2 linked regions of the Thermotoga maritima MSB8 genome follow. The protein of the gene in region 2 interacts with the protein of the main gene of each other region in a pairwise test. Links are inferred from orthologs where the notes say so. Each region holds a gene or a part of one and is shown on either strand. Other genes may lie near its edges. The genes, in order: gyrA and gyrB.

Evidence for each region.
Region 1: the proteins of gyrB (region 2) and gyrA interact in binary tests that used the Escherichia coli proteins (3 or more experiments, as listed by UniProt). The link is inferred for Thermotoga maritima MSB8 from one-to-one orthologs.

What each region holds. Positions count from the first base shown.
Region 1 is NC_000853.1:1,097,259-1,100,646, forward strand. Bases 329-3,388 are described here. They hold gyrA (DNA gyrase subunit A), read right to left. Parts: upstream 3,036-3,388; coding sequence 621-3,035; downstream 329-620. Other genes in these bases: TM_RS05495 (archease), read right to left, coding at 329-624; metG (methionine--tRNA ligase), read right to left, coding at 3,049-3,388. Also shown: transcriptional repressor LexA, read right to left, coding at 1-253; more of TM_RS05495, read right to left, coding at 250-328. UniProt on the Escherichia coli protein: A type II topoisomerase that negatively supercoils closed circular double-stranded (ds) DNA in an ATP-dependent manner to maintain chromosomes in an underwound state.
Region 2 is NC_000853.1:856,908-860,234, forward strand. The notes cover bases 209-3,207. They hold gyrB (DNA topoisomerase (ATP-hydrolyzing) subunit B), read left to right. Parts: upstream 209-752; coding sequence 753-2,663; downstream 2,664-3,207. Other genes in these bases: TM_RS04255 (aminotransferase class IV), read left to right, coding at 209-470; TM_RS04260 (DUF721 domain-containing protein), read left to right, coding at 467-772; TM_RS09800 (DUF4894 domain-containing protein), read left to right, coding at 2,696-3,207. Outside these bases: more of TM_RS04255, read left to right, coding at 1-208; more of TM_RS09800, read left to right, coding at 3,208-3,220; TM_RS04275 (cell division protein FtsA), read left to right, coding at 3,222-3,327. UniProt on the Escherichia coli protein: DNA gyrase negatively supercoils closed circular double-stranded DNA in an ATP-dependent manner to maintain chromosomes in an underwound state.

The sequences.
Region 1 (3,388 bases), 240 kb from region 2 along the record:
CACCTGCACGAATCTCTCCAATCAGAGGTATTTTGTTCCTTATGCTTTTCGATATCCTCAGTGCCCGCGGTTTGCCGTTTTTCCTTTCGATGTAACCCTTCTTCTCCAGAGCAATTAGATGGAGAAGAGCGCCGCGCGGAGTGATCCTGAAGCGCCGCGCGATCTCCCTCACCGAGGGGGGATATCCATTTTTCTCTATGAACTCTTCTATGAACAGAAGCACCTTTCTCTGCCTTTCCGTGAGATCTTTCAAGTATCGAACACCACCTTCGTTTTCAGAACATCTCCATCACGCTCGAACTTCAGAAGATGGTATGTGAGAGCTTTTATTTCGGTTCCCTCTTTTTTTCTGATCTTCCTGAAAGTTACTTTTAACTCATTCCCTTCCCTTTTAATCCTCCAGGGAGCCCATCCTTTCGATATCTCAAGAATCCAGTCGTTCACCGTGTCAAAAAAAGCGTCTTCCGTCTCTTCAAGAGGATACATTTTCTCTTTCTCTTCGGTGTCGAGGACAATCCCTTCTTCTTCGAGAAGGATGTTTCTCGCCTCTTCCAGAAGTTCTTCGTAAGAGTTCCCGGATATCTCGTAAGCGATATCGGCGGTATGTTCTATGGGTTTCCTCAATCTTTCACCACCGCCACCTTCGATATGGTATCGTCTCCAAGTTCGATGAGTTTCACACCTTTCGTTACACGACCGATGACACCGATTTCAGACACGGGAAATCTGATCATCATACCGTTTCTTGTGACCACCACTATCTCTTCGTCGCCCCTCACGTACCTCACAGCTACTACGTATCCCGTTTTGTTCACATCGGAGATGTTTCTGAGACCCGTTCCTCCCCTTCTTTGAATCCTGTACAGCTGAACGGGTGTTCTCTTGCCGAATCCCTTCTCTGTCACGGTGAGAATCTCTCCTTCCTCACCTGGAGGTATCACGTCCACACTCACCACTTCGTCTCCTGGCTGAAGCTTTATCGCCTGAACTCCGGCCGCATTTCTTCCCATTCTGCGAACATCACTCACCGGAAATCTGATGGCCATACCCATCTTCGTTGCCACTATGAGTGTTTCTTTTTCGCTGTTAACAACCCTGGCGCTGACGATCTCATCTCCAGGTTCTATCTTTATGGCTCTGACACCGCGATTGCTGGTGGCGTTTTCAAACTCTTTGAGGGCGGTCCTTTTGATCTTCCCGGACTTCGTAGCGATCACAAGATCCCTTCCTTCACCGTTCAGAGAAGCGAGTGCCACGATCTTTTCTGTGTCTTCGAGATTCAGAAACGCGGTGATGTGTCTTCCTCTCGTGTTTCTTCCGGTAGTTTCCAGCTGATAATTCTTGAGAACGTACGCCCGCCCGAGGTTCGTTATAAACAGGGTCGATGAGGTGTTCTTCGCGACCACAACGAACTCGACCTCATCATCTTCAGAGAGTTTCGAGACGGTGATACCTTTACCTCCACGCTTCTGCGATCTGTAGCTGTTCAGCGGTGTGCTCTTCAGATAACCCTTATGACTCAGTGTGATCACCACGTCCTCTTCGACAATGAGTTCTTCTTCGTTGTATTCGATACTTTGATCTGTTACTTCTGTTCTTCTGGGATCTCCGTATTGCTGCTTCAGGTAGAGGAATTCTTTTTTCATTATCTCCTTTACTTTTTCGTCCTTCTCGAGTATTTCCTTCACTTCTGAGATCTTCCTGACCAGATCGGAGTATTCGTTTTGAAGGTTCTCTATTTCGAGGGAAGTCAGCCTCGAAAGTCTCATGTCGAGAATGGCTTTTGCCTGTTCTTCGGTGATCTCGAGTGTTTCCATGAGCGATTGCCTCGCACTTTCCACATCTTTGCTGTTCCTCACGATGTCCACAACAACACCTATCGCTCTTGCCGCTTTCAGGAGACCCTCGACAACGTGTGCCCTCCTTGTGTACTGCTCGTATTCGTACCTTGCTCTTCTTCTGATGACTTCAAAGCGGTGCTCAAGGAAAGCTTCCATCAATCCTTTCAGATTCATCAACCTGGGCCTTTTGTGTTTGTCTATGACCAGCATCTGAACGTTGAAGTAATCCTGAAGAGCGGTTCTCTTGTAGAGATTGTTTATTATGACCTCTTCGTTTGCGTCTTTTGGAATTTCTATGACTATTCTCATTCCGCGTTTGTCAGATTCATCTCTTATGTTCCTGATTGGGAGTGATTCGTCGTCTTTTGCAATCTTCGCTATTTGCTCTATGAGACCCGCTTTACTGACTCCGTACGGAATCTCCGTGATGACGATTCGCTTCACTCTCTTTCCATCCTCGACGTGCACCTTCCCTCTGACGATGATCCTGCCTCTTCCCTCTTCGTAAACCTTCTTCAACTCAGAAGCGTTCACTACCACGGCTCCTGTGGGGAAATCCGGCCCCTTTATGAACTGCATGAGTTCTTCAACCGTGGCTTCTGGATGGTCGATCAAATAAATCAGGGCATCCACGGTCTCGGAGAGATTGTGTGGAGGTATGTTCGTGGCCATTCCCACCGCTATACCGGAGGCACCGTTTATTATGAGATTTGGCACTTTGGATGGGAGGACTTCAGGCTCCTTCAGCGTGCCATCGAAATTGTCGATCATGTTCACCGTGTTCTTTTCTATGTCTTCGAGCATTTCTTCTGCGAGCCTCGTGAGTCTCGCTTCCGTGTACCTCATCGCGGCTGGAGGGTCTCTGTCTATGGAACCGAAGTTTCCCTGACCCTCTATGAGTGGATACCTCATCGTGAACGGTTGAGCCATCCTCACGAGGGCATCATACACGGGTGCGTCGCCGTGAGGATGGTACTTACCCATCACTTCACCGACGATTCTCGCACTCTTCTTTGTGGGTGAGTTGTGCTTGAGGCCGAGTTCGTACATTCCATAGAGAATTCTCCTCTGAACGGGTTTGAGGCCGTCCCGAACATCCGGAATGGCCCTTCCCACTATAACGCTCATCGAGTACAGAAGATAAGACTCAACAAGCTCATCCTCTACGGGTTTGTTTATCAGGATCTCTGGCATTCACATCCCTCCGTCAGGACACCTTCGCACCTGGTGTGATTTCTCCATCTACAGTCAAAAGTCTCAAGGTATCGCCGGACTTTGCGGCGAGAAGCATTCCCTGAGACTCTATGCCCATGAGTTTTGCGGGTTTTAAATTAGCGACAACGACGATCAGTTTTCCTACGAGTTCTTCAGGTCTGTAGTGTTCTGCAATTCCCGCCACTATCTGTCTCTTTTCCGTTCCAAGATCGATTATCAATCTGAGAAGTTTTCTGGAATTTGGAACCTTCTCCGCTTCGAGGACCTTTGCGATTCTGAGGTCTACTTTGGAAAAATCATCTATTGTGATCGCGTTCTGTTCGGCCGACACC
Region 2 (3,327 bases):
CGAACGTTCGAAGGATACCGGATCTTTCTACTCCACCAGCTCTAAAAATAACTGGACGCACCGACATAGTGCTTGCAAGAAGGGAAATAGTGGACTGCTACGATGTGATTTTGCTCGGTTTGAACGGGCAGGTCTGTGAGGGAAGTTTCAGCAATGTGTTTCTGGTGAAAGAAGGCAAATTGATTACACCATCGCTTGACAGCGGTATTCTGGATGGCATCACACGGGAAAACGTTATAAAGCTCGCAAAAAGTCTCGAGATACCTGTTGAAGAAAGAGTAGTGTGGGTGTGGGAACTGTTCGAAGCGGATGAAATGTTTCTCACACACACAAGTGCGGGAGTGGTTCCTGTCAGAAGGTTGAACGAGCACTCGTTTTTCGAGGAAGAGCCAGGACCTGTGACAGCGACTTTGATGGAAAACTTTGAGCCTTTTGTCTTAAATCTGGAGGAAAACTGGGTGGGAATATGATTCTTCTCAGACAGCTGCTTGATGAGCTTTCCACCAAACAACCTCTTTTTTTTGAACTGAAGATAAAGATGCTCCTTTCTGAATGGGACAAGATAGTTGGACCTGTGATAGCGAGGCACACGAAGGTGGAAAAAGTGGAGAACGGGACAGTTTACATTGTTTGCGATGATTCGCTGTGGATGACGGAACTCACCATGCAGAAAGATCGCTTGCTCAAAATTCTGAATGAAAGATCGGGCAAAGAACTGTTCAGAGATATAAAGTTCAGGAGGGGAAAAGTAGATGGAAAAGTACTCCGCTGAAAGTATAAAGGTTTTAAAAGGACTGGAACCTGTCCGAATGCGACCCGGAATGTACATAGGATCCACGGGCAAACGTGGATTGCATCACCTCGTGTACGAAGTGGTTGACAACAGTGTTGATGAGGCACTCGCTGGATACTGCGACTGGATACGTGTGACTCTCCATGAAGATGGAAGTGTGGAAGTCGAGGACAACGGAAGGGGAATCCCCGTTGACATACATCCAGAAGAGGGAAGAAGCGCTCTGGAAGTGGTTTTCACAGTTCTTCATGCGGGCGGAAAATTCTCCAAGGATTCCTACAAGATAAGCGGTGGCCTGCACGGTGTTGGTGTATCGGTGGTGAACGCTCTTTCGGAGTGGCTGGAAGTGCGGGTACATCGTGACGGGAAGATCTACAGACAAAGATACGAAAGGGGTAAACCGGTCACACCTGTGGAAGTGATAGGAGAAACCGATAAGCACGGCACGATCGTTCGATTCAAACCCGATCCTCTCATATTTTCGGAGACAGAGTTCGATCCCGACATACTCGAACACAGATTGAGAGAGATAGCTTTCCTAGTACCAGGACTCAAAATAGAATTCGAAGACAGAATAAACGGAGAGAAGAAAACCTTCAAATTCGACGGAGGCATAGTGGAGTATGTGAAGTATTTGAACCGTGGGAAAAAAGCTCTACACGATGTGATACACATAAAGAGAACGGAAAAAGTGAAAACAAAAAATGGTGAAGACGAAGTGATAGTGGAGATCGCCTTTCAATACACTGATTCGTATTCTGAAGATATCGTGTCTTTTGCAAACACCATAAAAACTGTCGATGGTGGAACTCATGTTACAGCCTTTAAGAGCACCCTCACAAGACTCATGAACGAGTATGGGAAAAAACATAATTTTCTCAAGAAAGACGATTCCTTCCAGGGTGAGGATGTTAGAGAAGGCCTCACGGCGGTTATCAGTGTTTACGTGAAGAACCCCGAATTCGAAGGGCAAACAAAGTCAAAACTCGGCAACGAAGAAGTCAAGGAAGCGGTAACCAAGGCTATGAGAGAAGAGCTGAAAAAAATATTCGACGCGAATCCCGAGCTCGTGAAAACAATTCTTTCAAAGATCATGAGCACCAAACAGGCAAGAGAAGCGGCAAAGAGAGCTCGAGAAATGGTGAGAAGGAAAAACGTTCTTCAAAACACAACACTTCCCGGAAAACTGGCAGACTGTAGTTCCACACATAGAGAGAAAACGGAGCTTTTCATCGTGGAAGGTGACTCTGCCGGGGGATCGGCAAAACAGGCCAGAGACAGAGAATTTCAGGCTGTTCTTCCCATAAGAGGAAAGATTTTGAACGTGGAAAAATCATCTCTCGATAGATTACTGAAAAACGAGCAGATCAGTGACATAATTGTTGCAGTGGGAACGGGCATAGGAGATGATTTCGACGAAAGCAAGCTCAGATACGGTAGGATTATCATCATGACCGACGCCGATATAGACGGTGCACACATAAGAACTCTCCTTCTGACACTCTTCTATAGATACATGAGACCCCTCATCGAACAGGGCAGGGTATACATAGCACTCCCACCTCTCTACAGGATCAAAGCTGGAAGAGAAGAGTTCTACGTTTACAGTGACCAGGAGCTGGCGGAATACAAAGAGAAACTCCAGGGAAAAAGGATCGAAATTCAACGGTACAAAGGACTTGGCGAGATGAATCCTGAGCAGCTCTGGGAAACAACGATGAATCCAGAAACGAGAAAAATCATAAGGGTAACTATAGAAGATGCCGAAGAAGCGGATAGACTCTTTGAAATTCTCATGGGTAACGATCCATCCAGTAGAAGGGAGTTCATAGAAAGGCACGCTCTGAAAGTGAAAGAACTGGATATCTAGTCATGAGATCCCTGAGAGTTCTTCTCATCACAATGATTGTTCTTTACATTCTGTTCTTTGTGAATTCTTTTTTTCAAAGTCGTAGAGAACACGTGAGGGTTCCAGAAAAAGTGTATTCATATTTGATAGAAAATTTTAACATTTCTCCAAAAAGTATTATAATAGATTCGAAAAAGGCTATAGGGATAGTTTTCTATGAAGGGAATTATTATTTATGCGCTGAAGATGGGAGTTTGGTAGCTTCGTTATCGAAAAAGGACCTATTCAAATTCTACCCAGTGTTTCTGGAAGTTAATCTTGAAGGGCTTCGACTTTCAAAGAGCGACAGGGAAATTCTGGAGATGTTGATTCCGATTCTGAAAAGTTCTGTAGTGTCCGCTGTTTTTTTTGAGTCAAAAGAAGTTGTTCTGCTGAAGGGATCCAGAATCATGTTTGAAGAATGGAAAGATCTTGTCGAGAACTTTCAGGTAATAATGGAGCAATCTGAGAAAATGAAAGCGAAGGAAAGGTATTTCCTGACGGATGATGGAAGATTGATGTGGATAAGGGGTGATTGACTTGTCAAAAACTGTCTTTTATACCTCGATTGATATAGGTTCACGATATATAAAAGGACTCGTTCTCGGAAAACGTGATCAAGAATGGGAAGCACTGGCCTTTTCAA